One region of the Cedecea sp. NFIX57 genome, then DNA from elsewhere that is predicted to be linked to it. Evidence: predicted binding sites of a transcription regulator. Region 1 holds the regulator's gene; each other region holds the start of a gene.

Region 1 (4,702 bases):
CTCGCTAAAACCAGCAGTAAAAAAACCTCGCAGAAATTAGCCGTACAGCCAGCCTCCGCTACCGTTGCCTACACTGAAAAATGCACCCATCGTAAAGGGCATAAAAAGCAGTGCGTTAAGGTGAAGTCGGAAAAAAATCTGACCATCGCGCAGGCGCATAAAGTGCGCGTGCAGAAAGCGCAAAAAACGGCCATGAACAAGCTGATGGGGCAAATTGGTAAACCGTATCGCTGGGGTGGCACTTCCCCGCGCACCGGTTTCGACTGCAGCGGGCTGATTTATTACGCCTATAAAGATCTGGTCAATATCCGTATTCCGCGTACCGCCAACGAAATGTATCACCTGCGTGATGCCTCTTCCGTTGACCGCGGTGAACTGGAAAGCGGCGACCTGGTGTTCTTCCGTACCCAGGGCCGTGGCACCGCCGATCACGTTGGTGTCTACGTCGGCAACGGGAAGTTTATTCAGTCCCCGCGCAGCGGTCGCGATATTCAGATCACCTCCCTCAGCGAAGATTACTGGCAGCGCCACTACGTGGGTGCTCGCCGGGTGATGACGCCGAAAACTATTCGTTAATCTTCTCCGCGCCCTTTAGGACTAATAAAACTGATTAAAATGTTAACAGCCCGGCAACGGGCTGTTTTATTTTGTTGTTTCATTTGGCTTTTTCACTCAGCTGTAATTTGCTAACCTTATAACTACACAAATTGTAGTTATATTGTGAAACAAAATAACAAGGAGTGAAGCCATGTCGTTCGAACTACCCGCCCTGCCCTATGCCAAAGATGCGCTGGCACCGCATATTTCAGCCGAAACCCTCGAATACCATTACGGCAAACATCACCAGACCTACGTCACTAACCTGAATAATCTGATCAAAGGCAGCCCGTTTGAAGGCAAAACGCTGGAAGAGATTGTGAAAGGATCTGACGGCGGGATCTTCAATAACGCGGCTCAGGTCTGGAACCACACGTTCTACTGGCACTGCCTGGCGCCGAATGCCGGCGGGGAGCCGACCGGTGACGTGCTGGCCGCCATCAATCACGCCTTTGGCAGCGTGGAAGCCTTTAAAAAGCAGTTCACCGAAGCGGCCATCAAAAACTTTGGCTCCGGCTGGACCTGGCTTGTGAAAAATAGCGACGGCAGCCTGGCTATCGTCTCGACCTCTAACGCAGGCACCCCGCTCACAACCGGAGCAAAACCGCTGCTGACCGTGGACGTGTGGGAACACGCTTACTACATCGACTACCGCAACGCGCGCCCGGTCTATCTCGACCATTTCTGGGCGCTGGTCAACTGGGAATTTGTTGCGCAAAACCTGGCGGGCTGATGTTTAGCGGTTAAATACGAAGGAGGGAAGCAACGCTTTTCTTCTGTTTAAGAGAAGGGCCGCTTTTCGCGGCCCTTTGTAAATCAGTGCAGAACGGCAGTAAGCGCCCCGGCAACAATCAGACTCAGCACGATAACCGTCGTCACCACGGAAAACTTCAGATCGGTACTCATCGTAAGCTCCTTTTATTTCCCTACAAAGTGTATGTGGGGTGATTTTCCCACAATTAGCGATAAAAATCCTGCTGGATTTGCACAGATATCGGTTTTCCCTCTTCCACTTTGCCCCGGGATAAGCCAAAATCCTTCGCTAATTTACCGCGTATCGCCCGGCAACGCCCTCCTCCCGCTGTATGTCGCATCCCCGACAGGCCTGCAACCAACGTGTTGCCCCAGGAGTTAGCGAAGGCAAACGTTTAACACATGAGTTATCAGGAGTTTACGATATGGTCTGGAGTGACATCTAATGGCAACGATTAAGGACGTAGCGAAGCGCGCAAACGTTTCCACCACCACTGTGTCACATGTCATTAACAAGACCCGTTTTGTGGCGGAAGAGACGCGCAACGCCGTCTGGGCGGCCATCAAAGAGCTGCACTATTCGCCGAGCGCCGTGGCGCGCAGCCTGAAGGTCAACCACACCAAATCTATCGGCCTGCTCGCCACCTCAAGCGAAGCCCCTTATTTTGCGGAAATTATTGAATCCGTTGAGAACAGCTGTTTCGCCAAGGGCTACACCCTGATTCTGGGCAACGCGCACAATAACTTTGAAAAGCAGCGCGCGTACCTGTCCATGATGGCGCAAAAGCGCGTAGACGGACTGCTGGTCATGTGCTCCGAATACCCTGATACGCTGCTTTCAACCCTGGAAGAGTACCGCCATATTCCTATGGTAGTGATGGACTGGGGCGAAGCTCGTGCCGACTTTACCGACTCCGTAGTTGATAACGCCTTCCACGGCGGCTACCTCGCAGGCCGCTACCTGATTGAACGTGGCCATCGCGATATCGGTGCTATCCCGGGTCAGCTGGAGCGTAACACCGGCGGCGGCCGCCATGCAGGGTTCCTGAAGGCGCTTGAAGAAGCCAATATCAAAGTGCCGGATAACTGGGTGGTTCAGGGTGATTTCGAACCAGAGTCCGGTTACCGCGCCATGCAGCAACTGCTTAATCAACCGCATCGCCCTACTGCCGTTTTCTGCGGCGGCGATATTATGGCGATGGGTGCTATTTGCGCCGCGGACGAAATGGGGCTGCGCGTGCCGCAGGACATTTCTATCATCGGCTACGATAACGTGCGCAACGCCCGCTATTTCTCTCCGGCGCTGACCACTATCCACCAGCCGAAAGAGCGCCTGGGCGAAACGGCCTTTAACATGCTGCTCGACCGCATCATTAATAAGCGCGAAGAGTCGCAGACGATTGAAGTCCATCCGCGTCTGATTGAACGCCGCTCGGTGGCCGACGGCCCGTTCCGCGATTACCGCCGCTAAGCCTCTTCGGGAGCCGGAAGTATGTTACCCGGCTCCTGCAGCCACTCCTGATTCATCGTCTCACTGTCGCCCAAATAATCCAGCAACCAGCTCAGCGCGGGCGAGGCATCATCTTGCCGCCACGTCAGGCAGCAGGCCGCGTCCGGGAACGGGTTTTCCAGCGTTAACTCCTTCCAGTCGCCCCTGACGAGCCACGGCTGGGCAATGTGCGTCGGCACCATGCCAATGCATAATCCTGCCATCAGGCAATCCGCCCCGGACGCCCAGTCCGGCACCACCACCCGGCGCTGGTTGTCCAGCAGCCAGGTAATACGCTTGGGCAGAGAACGGGATGTGTCTTCCAGCACAAGGGACGGCCAGGGACGAATGTCGTCATCCAGAATAATACCTTCCCGTTGCGCAAGCGGATGAGCGGCAGACACCACGCAGCGCCAGCTAAGCGCGCCCATGTCCCGAAACGCATAGCGCCCCCCGACCGGGATCGCCTGCGTGGCGCCAATCGCCGCCTCAACCCGTCCGTCCGCCAGCGCGTCCCACACGCCATTGAACACTTCCTGAGAAATGCGTAATTCGATATCCGGAAAATGACGATAAAAATCCAGCACCAGCTGGCGGGTACGTTCAGGTTTAACAATATTGTCTACCGCAATGGACAAGTGCCCGCGCCAGCCGTTAGCTATCTGCTGACACTGCTGGCGCGTTGCCATCATTTTTTTGATAACAGACCGACCTTCCTTGAGAAAAAACGCCCCGGCGGCGGTCAACTCAACGTCCCGGTGACGCCGTTCAAACAGCGGCACGGCCAGCCACTCTTCAAGCTGACGCACCGTGTAGCTGATGGCAGAGGGCACGCGATGCAGCTCCTGGGCCGCGCCACTAAAGCTGCCGTTTCGAGCCACAGCATCAACCACTTCCAGTGAATATTCAGACCACATGTTTTTGCCTGCAAAAAATTTGAATTCAACTCGCAAATATTAGCGTTTCACAAGCGGTTTTGCACTCCGTAGACTCCTGCCCCGTTAACCTGCTATCAAAATCAAGAGTGAAATATGCAACCATCAAAGGGATTTCTTATCTGGCTCGCGGGGTTGAGCGTGCTGGGCTTCCTGGCCACCGACATGTACCTGCCCGCCTTCGCCGCCATTCAACAAGATCTGGGCACCACCGCCTCTGCGGTAAGCGCCAGCCTGAGCCTGTTCCTCGCCGGCTTTGCTTTTGCCCAGTTGATGTGGGGCCCGCTTTCCGACCGCTTCGGGAGAAAACCCGTGCTGTTGATTGGCCTGGCTATGTTTGCCATCGGCTGTATCGGCATGCTTTGGGTGCAGGATGCCACCACACTGCTGGTGCTGCGCTTTATTCAGGCCGTGGGCGTCTGTTCGGCAGCCGTTAGCTGGCAGGCTTTGGTGACTGACTATTACCCCGCCAACCGTGCTGGTCGCATTTTTGCCACCATCATGCCGCTGGTCGGGCTTTCCCCGGCGCTGGCCCCGCTGCTAGGCAGCTGGCTGCTGAACCATTTTGAATGGCAGGCGATTTTCGCCGTGCTGTTTGCTGTCGCTTTGCTGTTGATGATCCCTACGCTGCGCCTCAAGCCCCGGACGCAGCACCACGAGCAAACTGAGGACAATAAGGTCAGCTTCTTCTCTTTATTACGTTCCCGCGTTTACGGCGGCAACGTACTGATTTACGCCGCCTGCTCAGCCAGCTTTTTCGCCTGGCTCACCGGCTCGCCGTTTATCCTGAATGAGATGGGTTACAGCCCAGCGGCAATTGGCCTGAGCTATATGCCGCAAACGGTCGCCTTCCTGATCGGCGGCTATGGCTGCCGCAGCGCGCTGCAAAAGTGGAACGGCAAACAGCTGCTGCCGTGGCTGCTGACCT
Region 2 (4,702 bases), on a different contig from region 1:
GGATCTGGCTCAAAACGGTGCGATGGCGTTGCTCGTCGCGCTGCTGTCGATTCTGGTGTACGTAGGGTTCCGCTTCGAGTGGCGTCTGGCTGCCGGTGTGGTTATCAAGCTGGCGCACGACGTGGTGATTACCATGGGTGTGCTGTCGCTGTTCCACATTGAAATTGACCTGACCATCGTCGCGTCGTTGATGTCGGTTATCGGCTACTCGCTGAACGACAGCATCGTGGTTTCGGACCGTATTCGTGAAAACTTCCGCAAGATCCGCCGCGGGACGCCTTACGAGATCTTTAACGTCTCCCTGACCCAGACGCTGCAAAGGACCTTGATCACCTCAGGTACCACCTTAGTGGTTATCCTGATGCTGTATCTGTTCGGTGGGGCGCTGCTGAAAGGCTTCTCCCTGACGATGCTTATCGGTGTCACCATCGGTACCGTGTCTTCTATCTACGTTGCCTCTGCGCTGGCGTTGAAGCTGGGCATGAAGCGCGAGCATATGCTGCAGCAAAAGGTAGAGAAAGAAGGGGCGGATCAGCCGTCCATTCTGCCGTAATAGCGTTAAGCGTTTGATAAAACCGCAGCCTTCGAGCTGCGGTTTTTTTTCGCCCTGTGTTTTTCTCCTGACAGTATGGTGTCAGGAGGGGGTCAGTAGACTCATGGTTACTGACAACACAGGAGAAACACAATGAGCACACTCATCAACTGGTTTGAGATCCCCGTTACCGATATGGCGCGAGCGGTCGCTTTTTATCAACGTGTACTGAACGCTGAATTTCGTCGTGAAACGATAGCCGGCGTGGAGAATGCGGTATTTTCGTATAGCCAACCTGCCACCGGCGGCTCTTTGGTGAAGGGGGAGCGGTTTGTGCCTTCTGAGACAGGCGCGGTGATTTATCTTTATACGCCCGATATCGTTAAAGCATTACAGCAGGTAGAAGTGGCGGGTGGCCGTCTGGATTTTGGTCCGCAGGTGTTGCCCTATGATATCGGCACGATTGCGTTAATGATCGACAGCGAGGGCAATCGCGTCGGGTTGCATCAGCCGGTTTAAGTCTTAATACTGACGCTAAAGCCTGCCGCCCGGGCAGGCCTTATTTTCCCGGAACAACCATGAGCCGAAGAGCCGATCGATTATTTCAGATAGTGCAAATCCTTCGCGGCAGGCGCCTGACGACGGCTGCACAGCTTGCCGCAAGGCTGGAAGTTTCAGAGCGAACTATCTACCGCGACATTCAGGATCTCTCCCTCTCCGGCGTGCCGATAGAAGGGGAGGCGGGCTGTGGCTATCGCCTGCTGGCAGGGTACGATCTTCCTCCGCTGATGCTGACGACCGGAGAGGTTGAGGCGGTGATTGCGGCGCTAAGAATGGTGCAAACCTGGAGCGGAGAATCGCTGGCCAAATCTGCCGAGTCCGTGCATGAAAAACTCCTCGCTGTGCTCACCCCGGAAAAGCGTCGGGTTGCCGAACGCAGCCGCATTATCTCGCCAAATTTTAACAAGTTTCCGCAGGTGAAAGCCCGGTTCGATCTGTTTCATTCCGCCATCGACAAATGCCAGGTTGTTCATCTCCTGTATGAGGATGAAAAAGGGGAGTTGACGGAGCGGGATATTCATCCGTTAGGGCTGTCATTTTGGGGGGAGGTCTGGCTGCTGGTGGCCTGGTGCGAGGCACGGAATGATTATCGTAGCTTCAGGCTGGATCGCTGTCGGGATATTCATTTAACCGGACGGGTGTTTCAGGAGCGCCACGATCGTTCTCTGCAGGCTTTTATTGCCCTTCAGAAGGCCAAAGGCTATTTGCCTGAGAAATAAAAAAACCGGCCAGTTGGCCGGTTTTTTTACAAGGGATGACGATTAGAAGTTGTAACCGACAACCACATAATAGCCGAAGCCAGTAGACTTCACGCGCTCGTTCATGAAGAACGGCTGATCGCCATCTTTCCACTGGCCGCCGTTATGGAAGTAACGAGCCACGAAGGAATAGTGCAGATGATCGTAGTTCAGCGACAGGATGTGGCTGGACGCAACGGAGTTATTGGTACGGTACTGATCGTTGCCCAGGTCAGAGTCCCAGTCTACGTTGGTGAAACCGATATAGCTCAGTTTACCACCCCACAGGGAGGTGATCGGCACGAAGTATTTAACCTTGAAGCGGTAGCCATCCCACTCGTTTTCGTTAGAGGCACCGTAGTTCTGCCACTGGTACTTGGCATACACGTTCATCGACAGGCTCATTGGCAGGCCGGTGTCGATATCGGTACCCAGACCCATGTACCAGGTGCTCTGGCGATTAGCCTGGTTACGACCCATGTCGTAAATGTAGTTGTTCGCGAAGTACCACTCTTTGAACGGACCAAAGCTCAGGTCGGTCCCGGTCAGCTTATCGATGGAGAAGCGAGGTTCGATTTCCATAAACAGTGGGGAACCGTGGTTCCAGATCCCTTTCGCCTGGGTGTTACCGCCGAAGAAGACTGGCGCATCCACGTAGCCGTAGAAATCGAACCAGTCTTTTTTGGCGAATGCTTCATATTCCAGGTAGGTATCGTTGCGCAGCTGTGGCCCGAAACGGGTGTGATAGCTGCCGACAACGTTAACGCTCTGGTGCCACCAGTCGGAGAGGTATTCGCTGTTTTTTGCTTCTTCTGCGCTGGCAGAGAAAGAGCTGGAAAGCGCCAGAACGGTGCCGGCTGCCAGAATAATTTTTTTCATATTTTTAGCCACTGTTTACGTAATTTTGGTGCGATGCGGATGTGAGATGTCATCCCTGGCCGCCGGTCTCAGGGGAAGGACCTTTGCAGCGCGACTATTATAGAAATCCCTGCTCACAAAAATATGTTCTATTTCACATTCTTCTCATATGCGTAATCGATTGCGTTCACGTTTGCGCACATTAAAAACGGCGTGATTGTACCTGCTTCGTCAAATTACGCAAACGTATGCCGGGTTGTTACATCTAAATGTGATATGGATCACCCTAAGGACGAAGTGATAATAGTGGGGCTGCTTCACATATTGTGCGGGGCGTGTGAAAGAGTGTGACAAGCTCTCTTGTCGAAAAATGTCTCTTAGTCATCTTTTTGTTTCATCGCTTCCGGGAGAACGGGGTGACTTCGACCCTCACCCCGGCCCTCTCCCAGAGGGAGAGGGGGAAAACCGCCGAAGATTGATTTCCTCTCCCAGAGGAAGAGGGGGGAAAACCGACGATGATCTCTTCCCTCTCCCAGAGAGGTTGAGGGAAAACCAGCGGCGGGGGATTTTTATTCCCTCTCCCAGAGGGGGAAAACCAGCGATGGGGGATTTTTTTCCCCTCTCCCTTTTAGGGAGAGGGCCAGGGTGAGGGTAAGAAGCGAATCTGTGGTTGAAGCGAGCGTTGGGCAAGGAGCGAAAAACTTATTGCGCGGCCATTGGCTGTGCGGCAGAAACTGGCTGAATATCGTGTACGCGCACAAACCCTAATTGATCGGGCGTGATACCGGACAGGCGAAGCGGAATCGACACGTCACTCGGGGCGAGGATGCTGGCCGGAGCGTCTATAGATTGTGTTTGCACGTTAACTTCCTGGAAGTTGTCCGTGGTCCCCTGGATCTGCCCCCATTCCACTTTGCCGCTGAAGGCCGGCAGCGGATCGTTCGATTCCCCCTGAATCAGCAACGTGGCGCGGGTGCCGTTGGCTTCAGCCGCAACGTTAGTCAGCGACATTTTCAGGTTACCAATCTGGCTGTTAAGGCGTGCAGCCGTGTTTGAACCCGGCAGAAGATAAACGCCGCTGGTCGACTTCGCGTTCAGAGCATTCTGCTGGGTCAGCTTCACCGTTTGCTGGCTAAGTTTGGTCATTTCCTGATTTAAGGAACCAATTTGACTGCGCATCTGACGTACTTCAGTTTGCTGGGCGCAAGCGGTCAGGCTCATCAGACTTGAAACCAGGATAATTCTTAAGTAAGTCTTTGTCATGGTTGGCTTTTCCTTGTTAAGGTTCGCTGATTTAAGCGTAGTTCTTCGCGTTTGAAAAGTCATATTTGACGTCGCAGCGTCGGCGCTGTCTTTGTACTCCCGCAACTTCGCGGTAAACTATTGTTCATCTTTATAATCCCAGCAGGAAACGCTATGCATTGCCCATTCTGTTTCGCCGTGGACACCAAAGTTATTGACTCTCGCCTGGTGGGTGAAGGTTCCTCCGTACGCCGTCGGCGCCAGTGCCTGGTTTGTCACGAACGCTTCACGACTTTCGAGGTTGCGGAGCTGGTGATGCCGAGAGTGGTGAAGAGCAATGAGGTGCGCGAGCCGTTTAACGAAGACAAACTGCGCAGCGGCATCCTGAAAGCGCTGGAAAAACGTCCGGTCAATTCTGACGACGTGGAAATGGCTATCAGCCATATTAAGTCGCACCTTCGAGCAACCGGCGAACGCGAAATCCCGAGTAAACTCATCGGTAACCTGGTGATGGAGCAGCTCAAGAAGCTGGATAAAGTCGCCTATATTCGCTTTGCTTCGGTCTACCGTAGCTTTGAAGATATCAAAGAATTTGGTGAAGAAATCGCCCGTTTACAGGATTAATGCCGATGTCTCTTGATGAACAGTTTATGGCTCGAGCGCTTGAGCTGGCTAAACGCGGGCGTTTTACCACCGCACCGAACCCGAATGTCGGCTGCGTGATAGTTAAAGACGGCAAGATTGTGGGGGAAGGGTTCCACTTTCGCGCCGG
Region 3 (4,702 bases), on a different contig from region 1:
ATTAAAGACCGGGTGGGTCAGGATCTCGTCGTCGCGCAGCATCGGGGCCGGAATGGACTGGCTGTCGTTGGCCACGTCGCGATCCAGCTTGTCGATATCCAGACCGTGAGCATCGCCCAGCAGCACGTCGAACAGAGCAACAACATCTTCACGGGTGGTGGCTTCATCAAGGGTGATGCCTACCGCGTTCAGGATGTCGCTGCGCAGGTTAATTTCACGCGCTTCGGCGCGCGCCAGCACGGCGGCTTTGTCAGCCACTTCAACACAAAGGGTGTCGAACCAGTGTTTGTGGCGCAGAATCAGGCCTTTCTGCTGCAGGCCAGCGGCCAGAATGTCGGTCAGGCGGTGGATGCGGCCTGCAATACGTTTCAGGCCAGCCGGGCCGTGGAAGACCGCATACAGGCTGGCAATGTTCGCCAGCAGCACCTGGGAAGTACAGATGTTGGAGTTCGCTTTCTCGCGGCGGATATGCTGTTCGCGAGTTTGCATCGCCATGCGCAGCGCGGTGCGGCCAGCGGCATCGCGGGAAACGCCGATAATACGGCCAGGCATGGAGCGTTTAAATTCATCGCGAGCGCCGAAGAACGCCGCGTGCGGGCCGCCGTAGCCCATTGGGACACCGAAGCGCTGGGCAGAGCCGAAGACTATATCTGCACCCTGTTTGCCCGGCGCGGTCAGCATCACCAGCGTCATGAAATCTGCGGCTACGCTAACCACAACTTTGCGCTGCTTCAGCTCGGCAATCAGTGCCGTGTAATCATGCACTTCGCCGGTGGTGCCCACCTGCTGAAGCAGCACGCCAAATACATCCTGATGATCCAGCACTTTGGCGGCATCATCGACAATGACGTCAAAGCCAAAGGTTTCCGCGCGGGTACGCACCACGTCCAGCGTTTGTGGGTGAACGTCAGAGGCCACGAAGAAACGGTTAGCGTTTTTCAGCTTGCTGACGCGTTTGGCCATCGCCATCGCTTCGGCTGCCGCGGTGGCTTCATCAAGCAGAGAAGCGGAAGCGATATCCATGCCGGTCAGGTCGAGCGTGACCTGCTGGAAGTTCAGCAGCGCTTCAAGACGGCCCTGGGAAACTTCTGGCTGGTAAGGCGTGTAGGCGGTGTACCAGCCTGGGTTTTCCAGCATGTTACGCAGAATCACCGGCGGCGTTTGTACCGCGGTATAACCCATGCCAATGTAAGTTTTGAAGCGTTTATTGCGGCTGGCGATGGCTTTTAACTCGGCCAGCGCGGCAAACTCGGTCGCCGCGGAGCCAATCTGAGGCGGCTCAGCAAGCTGAATGTCCTGCGGAACGATGCTGGCGATCAGGTCGGGGAGCGTCTTCGCGCCGACGGTCTCCAGCATTTCTTGCTGCTGCTGCGCATCCGGGCCAATGTGACGGTCGATAAACGCTTCGTGATTCTCTAACTGACGTAAAGACTGGGTCATGAGCGGTGATTCCTGAAATGGTTTCCCCTCCCCACATGGGAGAGGGGTTTAAAAATTACTCGTCTTCTAACAGTGCTTCATAGGCAGAAGCATCCAGCAGCGCGGCAACCTGTGCTTCGTCGCTGGCTTTAATTTTGAAGATCCAGCCTTCGCCGTAAGGCTCGCTGTTGACCAGCTCCGGGCTGTCGCTCAGCGCGTCGTTGACCGCAACAATTTCACCGCTGATTGGGGCGTAAATGTCAGAAGCCGCTTTCACGGATTCAGCAACGGCACAATCATCACCGGCAGAAACGGTGGCGCCCACTTCAGGCAGGTCAACAAATACCATGTCGCCCAGCAGTTCCTGCGCGTGTTCGGTGATGCCCACGGTGTAGCTGCCGTCAGCTTCTTTACGCAGCCATTCGTGCTCTTTGCTGTATTTCAGTTCGTTCGGCACATTGCTCATTGTTTTCTCCTGATACCTGATTTCAAAATTTAAAGCGCGACCGGCTTACCGGCGCGAACAAAAATAGGTTTGGTGACTTTGACCGGCATTTCGCGGTTACGAATCTGCACAATCGCCGTTTCACCGATGCCCGCCGGGACGCGAGCCAGCGCAATGCTGTAGCCGAGCGTTGGCGAGAAAGTGCCGCTGGTAATTGCCCCTTCGTGCGTATTGCCCTGCGCGTCGGTAAACCGTACCGGCAGCTCATTACGTAATACGCCTTTTTCGGTCATGATCAAGCCAACCAGCTCTTCGGCGCCGTTCGCGCGCTGTGCTTCCAGCGCTTCACGGCCGATAAACGCTCGATCTTCCGGCTGCCACGCGATGGTCCAGCCCATGTTCGCGGCCAGCGGAGAAACGCCTTCGTCCATGTCCTGTCCGTAAAGGTTCATGCCCGCTTCCAGGCGCAGCGTGTCGCGAGCGCCCAGGCCGCAAGGCTTAACGCCCGCTTCAACCAGTTGCGCCCAGAATCCTGCAGCTTTGTCGTTCGGCATTGCAATTTCATAGCCCGCTTCGCCGGTGTAGCCGGTGGTGGCAATGAACAGATCGCCGGACTGCACGCCAAAGAATGGCTTCATGCCTTCCACGGCCTTACGCTGCGCTTCGCTAAACAGCGTGGCGGCTTTGGCCTTCGCATTCGGCCCCTGAACGGCAATCAGCGCCAGGTCGTCACGCACGGTGACGGACACGCCAAACGGTTCAGCGTGCTGGTTAATCCAGGCAAGGTCTTTTTCACGAGTGGCGGAGTTAACAACGAGGCGGAAATAGTCTTCGGTGAGGAAATAGATGATCAGGTCGTCAATCACGCCACCGGAAGCATTGAGCATGGCGGTGTAAAGGGCTTTGCCCGGCTGGGTGAGTTTGGCGACGTCGTTGGCGACTAAGTAACGCAGAAACTCGCGGGTACGGCTGCCGTGCAGGTCGACGATGGTCATGTGCGACACGTCGAACATACCGGCGTCGGTGCGTACAGCATGGTGCTCATCAATTTGCGAGCCGTAGTGCAGCGGCATCATCCAGCCGTGGAAATCAACCATGCGGGCACCGCAGAGCGTGTGCTGTTCAAATAAGGGGGTCTGTTGAGTCATCTTTTCCTCTTTAACCATCTGGTTGCAAAGCGGATTTGGCTTTGCCAACCGTCAGACGAAACCCGGCATCGCCACCGTTCCCCGATAGCGACGCAAACGTTACCTTTGACCTGAACTTACCACCGAACGGGGGCGTAAACCATAAGCGAAAAACGGTCATTGCATTAGCTTATGACCAAAATGGGAGAGGAAGTGTGCAGAGTTATTCACTGTAAAAATGCGATTCACTCCACATTAACCGCAGGTATTTAGTGTCGAATTTAGCACTGGCTAACATTTACGACCATTTCAGAAACAAATTGACTACATCGCATAATTTGTAAGATTAGAAAATGTAATCCGAGATTTGTCCTGAGATTAGAATATTTCAAACGAGGGAGCAGATACCCTTCCCGGTCATCGGGAAGGGAAATGTGACGGAGTTATCACTATAGATTACATCGAGTGGCTGAGTGCCGCTAACACCGCTGTAGCTCGAAGTATGACGAGGATTCAGCGCAGCCAGGACGGCAGATCTTGTAGCCCCATCGCCTGGCGAACCAGCTGCGGTTTAACCCCCGGCAACGTATCGGCAAGCTTCAGGCCAATGTCTCTGAAGAGTTTTTTTGCCGGATTGCTGCCGGCAAACAGATCCCGGAAGCCTTGCATACTGGCCAGCATCACCGCCGCGCTGTGCTTGCGGCTGCGCTCATAGCGACGCAGGTAGAGATGCTGCCCAAAATCTTTGCCTTCGCGATGCAGGCGGCGAATTTCCGCAATCAATTCAGCGGCATCCATAAAACCAAGGTTGACGCCCTGCCCGGCCAGCGGGTGAATGGTATGGGCGGCATCGCCCACCAGCGCCAGACGATGACCGGCAAAGCTGCGGGCGTAGCGGCCCGTCAGCGGGAAGGTACGACGCTCGCTTTCAACAGAACACAACCCGAGGCGCATATTAAACGCGACGGAAAGCGCCTGATTAAACGCTTCATCATCGGCCTGCTGCATACGCACCGCTTCTTCCGGCGGCAGCGACCAGACAATCGAGCAAAGATGCGGGTCAGAAAGCGGCAGAAACGCCAGAATACCTTCGCCGTGGAACACCTGACGCGCAACGGCCTGATGCGGCTCGGCGGTGCGAATCGTCGCCACCAGCGCATGGTGGTTATAGTCCCAGAACGTCAGCGGGATATCGGCTTTGTCCCGCAGCCAGGAGTTGGCGCCATCTGCGCCCACCACCAGCCTTGCAGTTAGCATCGTGCCGTCCTTAAGGGTCAGGAACGCTTCGTTTTCACCCCAGGCGACCTGGTTGATGTCCACGGGGGCCATCAGGCTGATGTCGCTACATTGCTCCGCACGTTGCCACAGCGCCTGGTGAATTACCGAGTTTTCGATGATGTGCCCCAGATGGCTAAAACCGAAGCTCTTATCATCAAAGGCGATTTGCCCAAAGCTGTCTCGCTCCCAGACTTCCATCCCGTGATAGCTACTGGCTCGCTCGCTAATTTTTGACCACGCGCCCAGATGCGTCAGCAGCTTTTCACTGGCCGCATTGATCGCCGAAACGCGCAGTTCCGGGGCAGCTTCAGGTGCCAACGGCTGAGGAAGGTGGCTTTCAATGACCGCAACGCGCAGGCCGCTGCCCTGAAGCCCGCAGGCTACCGCCAGCCCCACCATGCCGCCGCCGACAATCGCCACATCTACGCTTTGC
Region 4 (4,702 bases), on a different contig from region 1:
GAGCCGCTTTTTCACGTTCTGAATCTTACTTACGACGCCAGGTTGTACCACCCGCGCCGTCTTCCAGCACAATGCCCATCTCATTCAGACGGTCACGCGCCTGGTCCGCCAGCGCCCAGTCTTTCGACTGACGAGCATCGTTACGCTGCTTGATCAGCGCTTCGATTTCCGCCACTTCGCCGTCGTCCGCCTGTGCGCCGCCCTGCAGGAACTGCTCCGGATCCTGCTCCAGCAGGCCCAGAATTGCAGAGAGCTTACGCAGCGCCGCCGCCAGTCCGTTTGCTGCCGCAAGATCTTCCGCTTTCAGGCGGTTCACTTCGCGAGCCATATCGAACAGTACGGAGTAAGCTTCCGGGGTGTTGAAGTCGTCGTCCATCGCTTCGCGGAAGCGGGCTTCGAAGGCTTCGCCCCCGGCTGGCGCGACATTGCTGTCGGTGCCGCGCAGCGAGGTGTACAGGCGCTCCAGCGCAGAGCGAGCCTGTTTCAGGTTCTCTTCGCTGTAGTTGAGCTGGCTGCGGTAGTGGCCGGACATCAGGAAGTAACGCACGGTTTCCGCGTCGTAATACTTCAGCACGTCACGCACGGTGAAGAAGTTACCCAGGGATTTGGACATCTTCTCGCGGTCAACCATCACCATCCCGGAGTGCATCCAGGTGTTGACGTACTCACCGTCGTGGGCACAGGTAGACTGCGCGATTTCGTTCTCGTGGTGCGGGAACATCAGATCAGAGCCGCCGCCGTGAATGTCAAAGTGGTTGCCCAGCTCTTTGCAGTTCATGGCGGAACATTCGATATGCCAGCCCGGACGCCCTTCGCCCCACGGAGACGCCCATGCAGGCTCGCCTGGCTTGGACATTTTCCACAGCACGAAGTCCATTGGGTTGCGCTTCACGTCAACCACGTCCACGCGCGCCCCCGCCTGGAGCTGATCCAGATCCTGGCGAGACAGCAGGCCATAATTCGGGTCGGTCAGCACCGAGAACATCACATCGCCGTTTTCCGCCACATAGGCGTGATCGCGGGCCAGCAGCTGTTCAACAATTTCGATGATTTCCGGAATGTGTTTGGTCGCGCGCGGCTCGCTGTTCGGACGTGAAATGTTCAGCGCGTCGAAATCCTTGTGCATTTCGACGACCATGCGGTCGACCAGCGCTACAAAGTCTTCGCCATTTTCATGGGCGCGCTTAATGATTTTATCGTCGATGTCGGTGATGTTACGCACGTAGTTCAGCTCATAGCCGAGGGAACGCAGGTAGCGCGCCACCACGTCAAACGCAACAAAAGTACGGCCATGGCCGATGTGACAGAGATCGTAAACGGTGATACCACACACGTACATGCCTACCTTTCCGGCATGAATAGGTTTGAATTCCTCTTTTTGGCGAGTCAGTGTATTAAATATTTTTAACATCAGGGGATTCCATGTAAGCGTGTGGAAGAAAACTCCCGGTTATCTTACCCGATTATTTTCCCCGGCGGCAGTCTGCTTTGCATTACTGACTATGATGTAGCGTTATGCTATAACAGCGTGCTGGTACGACGGCACCGTTTGCCGCCGTACTCTCTGACACTCATAGGATGCAAGCATGGTTACTTTTCACACTAATCACGGCGACATCGTCATCAAAACTTTTGATGATAAAGCGCCTGTTACCGTTAAAAACTTCCTGGACTACTGCCGCGAAGGCTTCTACAACAACACCATTTTCCACCGTGTGATCAACGGCTTTATGATCCAGGGCGGCGGTTTTGAACCGGGTATGAAGCAGAAAGCGACCAAAGACACCATTCAGAACGAAGCGAATAACGGCCTGAAAAACACCCGTGGTACGCTGGCAATGGCTCGTACCCAGGCTCCGCACTCTGCTACCGCACAGTTCTTCATCAACGTTGCCGACAACGACTTCCTGAACTTCAGCGGCGAAAGCCTGCAGGGTTGGGGCTACTGCGTGTTCGCAGAAGTGGTCGAAGGGATGGACGTGGTTGAGAAAATCAAAGCCGTTTCCACCGGCCGCAGCGGTATGCACCAGGATGTACCGAAAGAAGACGTTATTATCGAAAGCGTGACCGTCAGCGAATAATGTCAACGCTGTTTATTGCAGATTTACACCTCTGCCCAGAAGAACCGGCGATCACCGCCGGTTTTCTGCGTTTCTTATCCGGTGAAGCCCGCCAGGCGGATGCACTTTACATCCTTGGCGATCTGTTCGAAGCCTGGATTGGCGACGACGCCCCGGAGCCGCTCTACCAGCAAATCGCCGCAGCGATTAAAGCGGTGGTTGATGCCGGTATTCCCTGCTATTTCATTCACGGCAACCGGGACTTTTTACTCGGCAAGCGCTACGCCAAAGCCAGCGGCATGACGCTGCTGCCGGAAGAAAAGCTCCTCGATGTTTATGGCCGCAAAATACTGATCATGCACGGCGACACGCTGTGTACCGACGACGAAGGCTATCAGGCGTTTCGCCGCAAGGTTCATCAGCCGTGGCTGCAGAAGCTCTACCTTGCCTTGCCGCTGTTTATTCGCCAGCGTATCGCCGACCGTATGCGCGCCGACAGCCAGGCGGCGAATAATATGAAGTCGCTGGAGATCATGGATGTGAACCCGCAGGCTGTGGTCGACACTCTCACCCGCCACAATGTTCAATGGCTGATTCATGGGCATACCCATCGTCCGGCGATTCACGAACTTGAGGCTAACGGGCAACCCGCTTTCCGCTGTGTGTTAGGCGCGTGGCATAAAGAAGGGTCGATGATCAAAGTCACGCCGGAAAACGTCGAGCTGATTCATTTTCCTTTCTAAGCTAAAAGCCCGCTTTTTTGCCGATTCGTTAACCACGCAACCGTTTTCCTTGCCGGAAGTTCGTGCTATTCTCTGAGCCCTTCTGATACGGGCGCCCGTCGCCCGATGATGTCTGCACACCCACAGGAGTTTTGAGACGCATGTCTTCTGAGCACACCCCGGCGCGTATCGCCATTGTTATGGGTTCCAAAAGTGACTGGGCCACCATGCAGTTCGCCGCGGAAATCCTTACCGCCCTGAATGTCCCTCACCATGTCGAAGTCGTCTCCGCCCACCGCACGCCGGATAAGCTTTTCAGCTTCGCCGAGCAGGCCGAAGCCAATGGCTACCAGGTGATCATCGCCGGAGCCGGTGGCGCAGCGCACCTGCCGGGTATGCTGGCCGCGAAAACCCTGGTCCCGGTGCTGGGTGTGCCGGTTCAAAGCGCTGCTCTGAGCGGCGTGGACAGCCTTTATTCTATCGTCCAGATGCCGCGTGGCATTCCGGTCGGCACGCTGGCCATCGGTAAAGCCGGAGCCGCCAACGCCGCCCTGCTGGCCGCGCAGATCATGGCCCTGCATGATGCCGACCTGAGCCAGCGCCTGGCGACCTGGCGTCAAACCCAGACCGACGAAGTGCTGGATAATCCGGACCCACGGAGCGAAGCATGAAGCGCGTCTGTGTCTTAGGTAACGGCCAACTGGGGCGCATGCTCCGCCAGGCCGGTGAGCCGCTGGGCATCGCCGTTTACCCTGTCGGGCTGGACGCCGAGCCTGAAGCCGTACCGTTCGCCCAGAGCGTGATCACCGCCGAGATTGAGCGCTGGCCGGAAACCGCCCTGACCCGTGAACTGGCGCGCCATAACGCCTTCGTTAACCGCGATATCTTCCCGATCATCGCCGACCGCCTGACGCAAAAGCAGCTGTTCGATAAGCTCGGCCTGGCCACCGCGCCGTGGCAGTTGCTTTCCGGCAGCCATGAATGGCAGGACGTGTTCAGCCAGTTGGGCTCTCTGGCTATCGTGAAGCGTCGCGTGGGCGGCTATGATGGCCGCGGCCAGTGGCGCTTACGTGCCGATGAAACCGACCAGCTGCCGGAAGAGTGCTACGGCGAATGCATCGTCGAGCAGGGCATTAACTTCTCCGGCGAAGTTTCTCTGGTAGGCGCGCGCGGCCACGACGGCAGCACGGTGTTCTACCCGCTGACCCACAACCTGCATCAGGATGGTATTCTGCGCACCAGCGTTGCCTTCCCGCAGGCTAACGCCGAACAGCAGCGCCAGGCCGAAACCATGCTCACCGCCATCATGCACGAGCTGGGCTACATCGGCGTGATGGCGATGGAGTGCTTCGTCACGCCAGCCGGCCTGCTGATCAACGAGCTGGCCCCGCGCGTGCACAACAGCGGACACTGGACGCAAAACGGCGCCTCCATCAGCCAGTTCGAGCTGCACCTGCGGGCCATCGTAGATTTGCCGCTGCCGCAGCCTGTCGTTAATGCGCCGTCGGTGATGGTGAACCTGATCGGCACCGACCTGAACTATGCCTGGCTGAAGCTGCCGCTGGTGCACCTGCACTGGTACGACAAAGAAGTTCGTCCGGGCCGTAAAGTCGGGCACCTCAACCTGAACGACAGCGACACCGGCCGCCTGAGCGCCTCGCTGGAAGCCCTGGTTCCGCTGCTCCCGGCCGAATACGCCAGCGGCATTGCCTGGGCGCAGAGCAAACTGGTGAAGTAAAACCGCACCTCGTCTGGCCCTCTGTTTAGCTTTAGAGGGTCAGACCATTTTCCCCCTTCCCCTTTTCTTTGCCCGACCAGAAGCGCACAATCCCCCCGTTTCGCCGCTTCAGACTAAGGTTATGCCATGGAAAAACGCCCCAACACGCAGGACTACGACCGCCTGCTGCTCAACGACATTCC

The links. Region 1 encodes PurR, which represses purine synthesis genes. Its sites were predicted from a motif close to CANGCAAACGTTTGCNTG; they were not measured.
Region 2: a site for PurR is predicted at 2,926-2,943, ahead of B9Y90_RS04575 (nucleoside-specific channel-forming protein Tsx). Genes of this name have one in related genera too.
Region 3: a site for PurR is predicted at 3,102-3,119, ahead of gcvT (glycine cleavage system aminomethyltransferase GcvT). Genes of this name have one in related genera too.
Region 4: a site for PurR is predicted at 2,837-2,854, ahead of purE (5-(carboxyamino)imidazole ribonucleotide mutase). Genes of this name have one in related genera too.

The regions. Positions count from the first base shown of each region.
Region 1 covers NZ_FXAS01000026.1:63,890-68,591, reverse strand. The annotation lists gene B9Y90_RS19615 (C40 family peptidase) at 1-576, shown strand, start outside; gene sodB (superoxide dismutase [Fe]) at 749-1,330, shown strand; gene cydH (cytochrome bd-I oxidase subunit CydH) at 1,414-1,503, opposite strand; gene purR (HTH-type transcriptional repressor PurR) at 1,796-2,821, shown strand; gene punR (DNA-binding transcriptional activator PunR) at 2,818-3,756, opposite strand; gene punC (purine nucleoside transporter PunC) at 3,871-4,702, shown strand, end outside.
Region 2 covers NZ_FXAS01000004.1:141,200-145,901, forward strand. The annotation lists gene secF (protein translocase subunit SecF) at 1-553, shown strand, start outside; gene B9Y90_RS04565 (VOC family protein) at 686-1,051, shown strand; gene B9Y90_RS04570 (helix-turn-helix transcriptional regulator) at 1,111-1,812, shown strand; gene B9Y90_RS04575 (nucleoside-specific channel-forming protein Tsx) at 1,855-2,709, opposite strand; gene B9Y90_RS04580 (SadB/YajI family lipoprotein) at 3,391-3,951, opposite strand; gene nrdR (transcriptional regulator NrdR) at 4,105-4,554, shown strand; gene ribD (bifunctional diaminohydroxyphosphoribosylaminopyrimidine deaminase/5-amino-6-(5-phosphoribosylamino)uracil reductase RibD) at 4,560-4,702, shown strand, end outside.
Region 3 covers NZ_FXAS01000029.1:49,505-54,206, reverse strand. The annotation lists gene gcvP (aminomethyl-transferring glycine dehydrogenase) at 1-1,440, opposite strand, end outside; gene gcvH (glycine cleavage system protein GcvH) at 1,496-1,885, opposite strand; gene gcvT (glycine cleavage system aminomethyltransferase GcvT) at 1,915-3,012, opposite strand; gene ubiI (FAD-dependent 2-octaprenylphenol hydroxylase) at 3,505-4,702, opposite strand, start outside.
Region 4 covers NZ_FXAS01000033.1:32,986-37,687, forward strand. The annotation lists gene cysS (cysteine--tRNA ligase) at 26-1,411, opposite strand; gene ppiB (peptidylprolyl isomerase B) at 1,587-2,081, shown strand; gene lpxH (UDP-2,3-diacylglucosamine diphosphatase) at 2,081-2,803, shown strand; gene purE (5-(carboxyamino)imidazole ribonucleotide mutase) at 2,944-3,453, shown strand; gene purK (5-(carboxyamino)imidazole ribonucleotide synthase) at 3,450-4,520, shown strand; gene mnmH (tRNA 2-selenouridine(34) synthase MnmH) at 4,647-4,702, shown strand, end outside.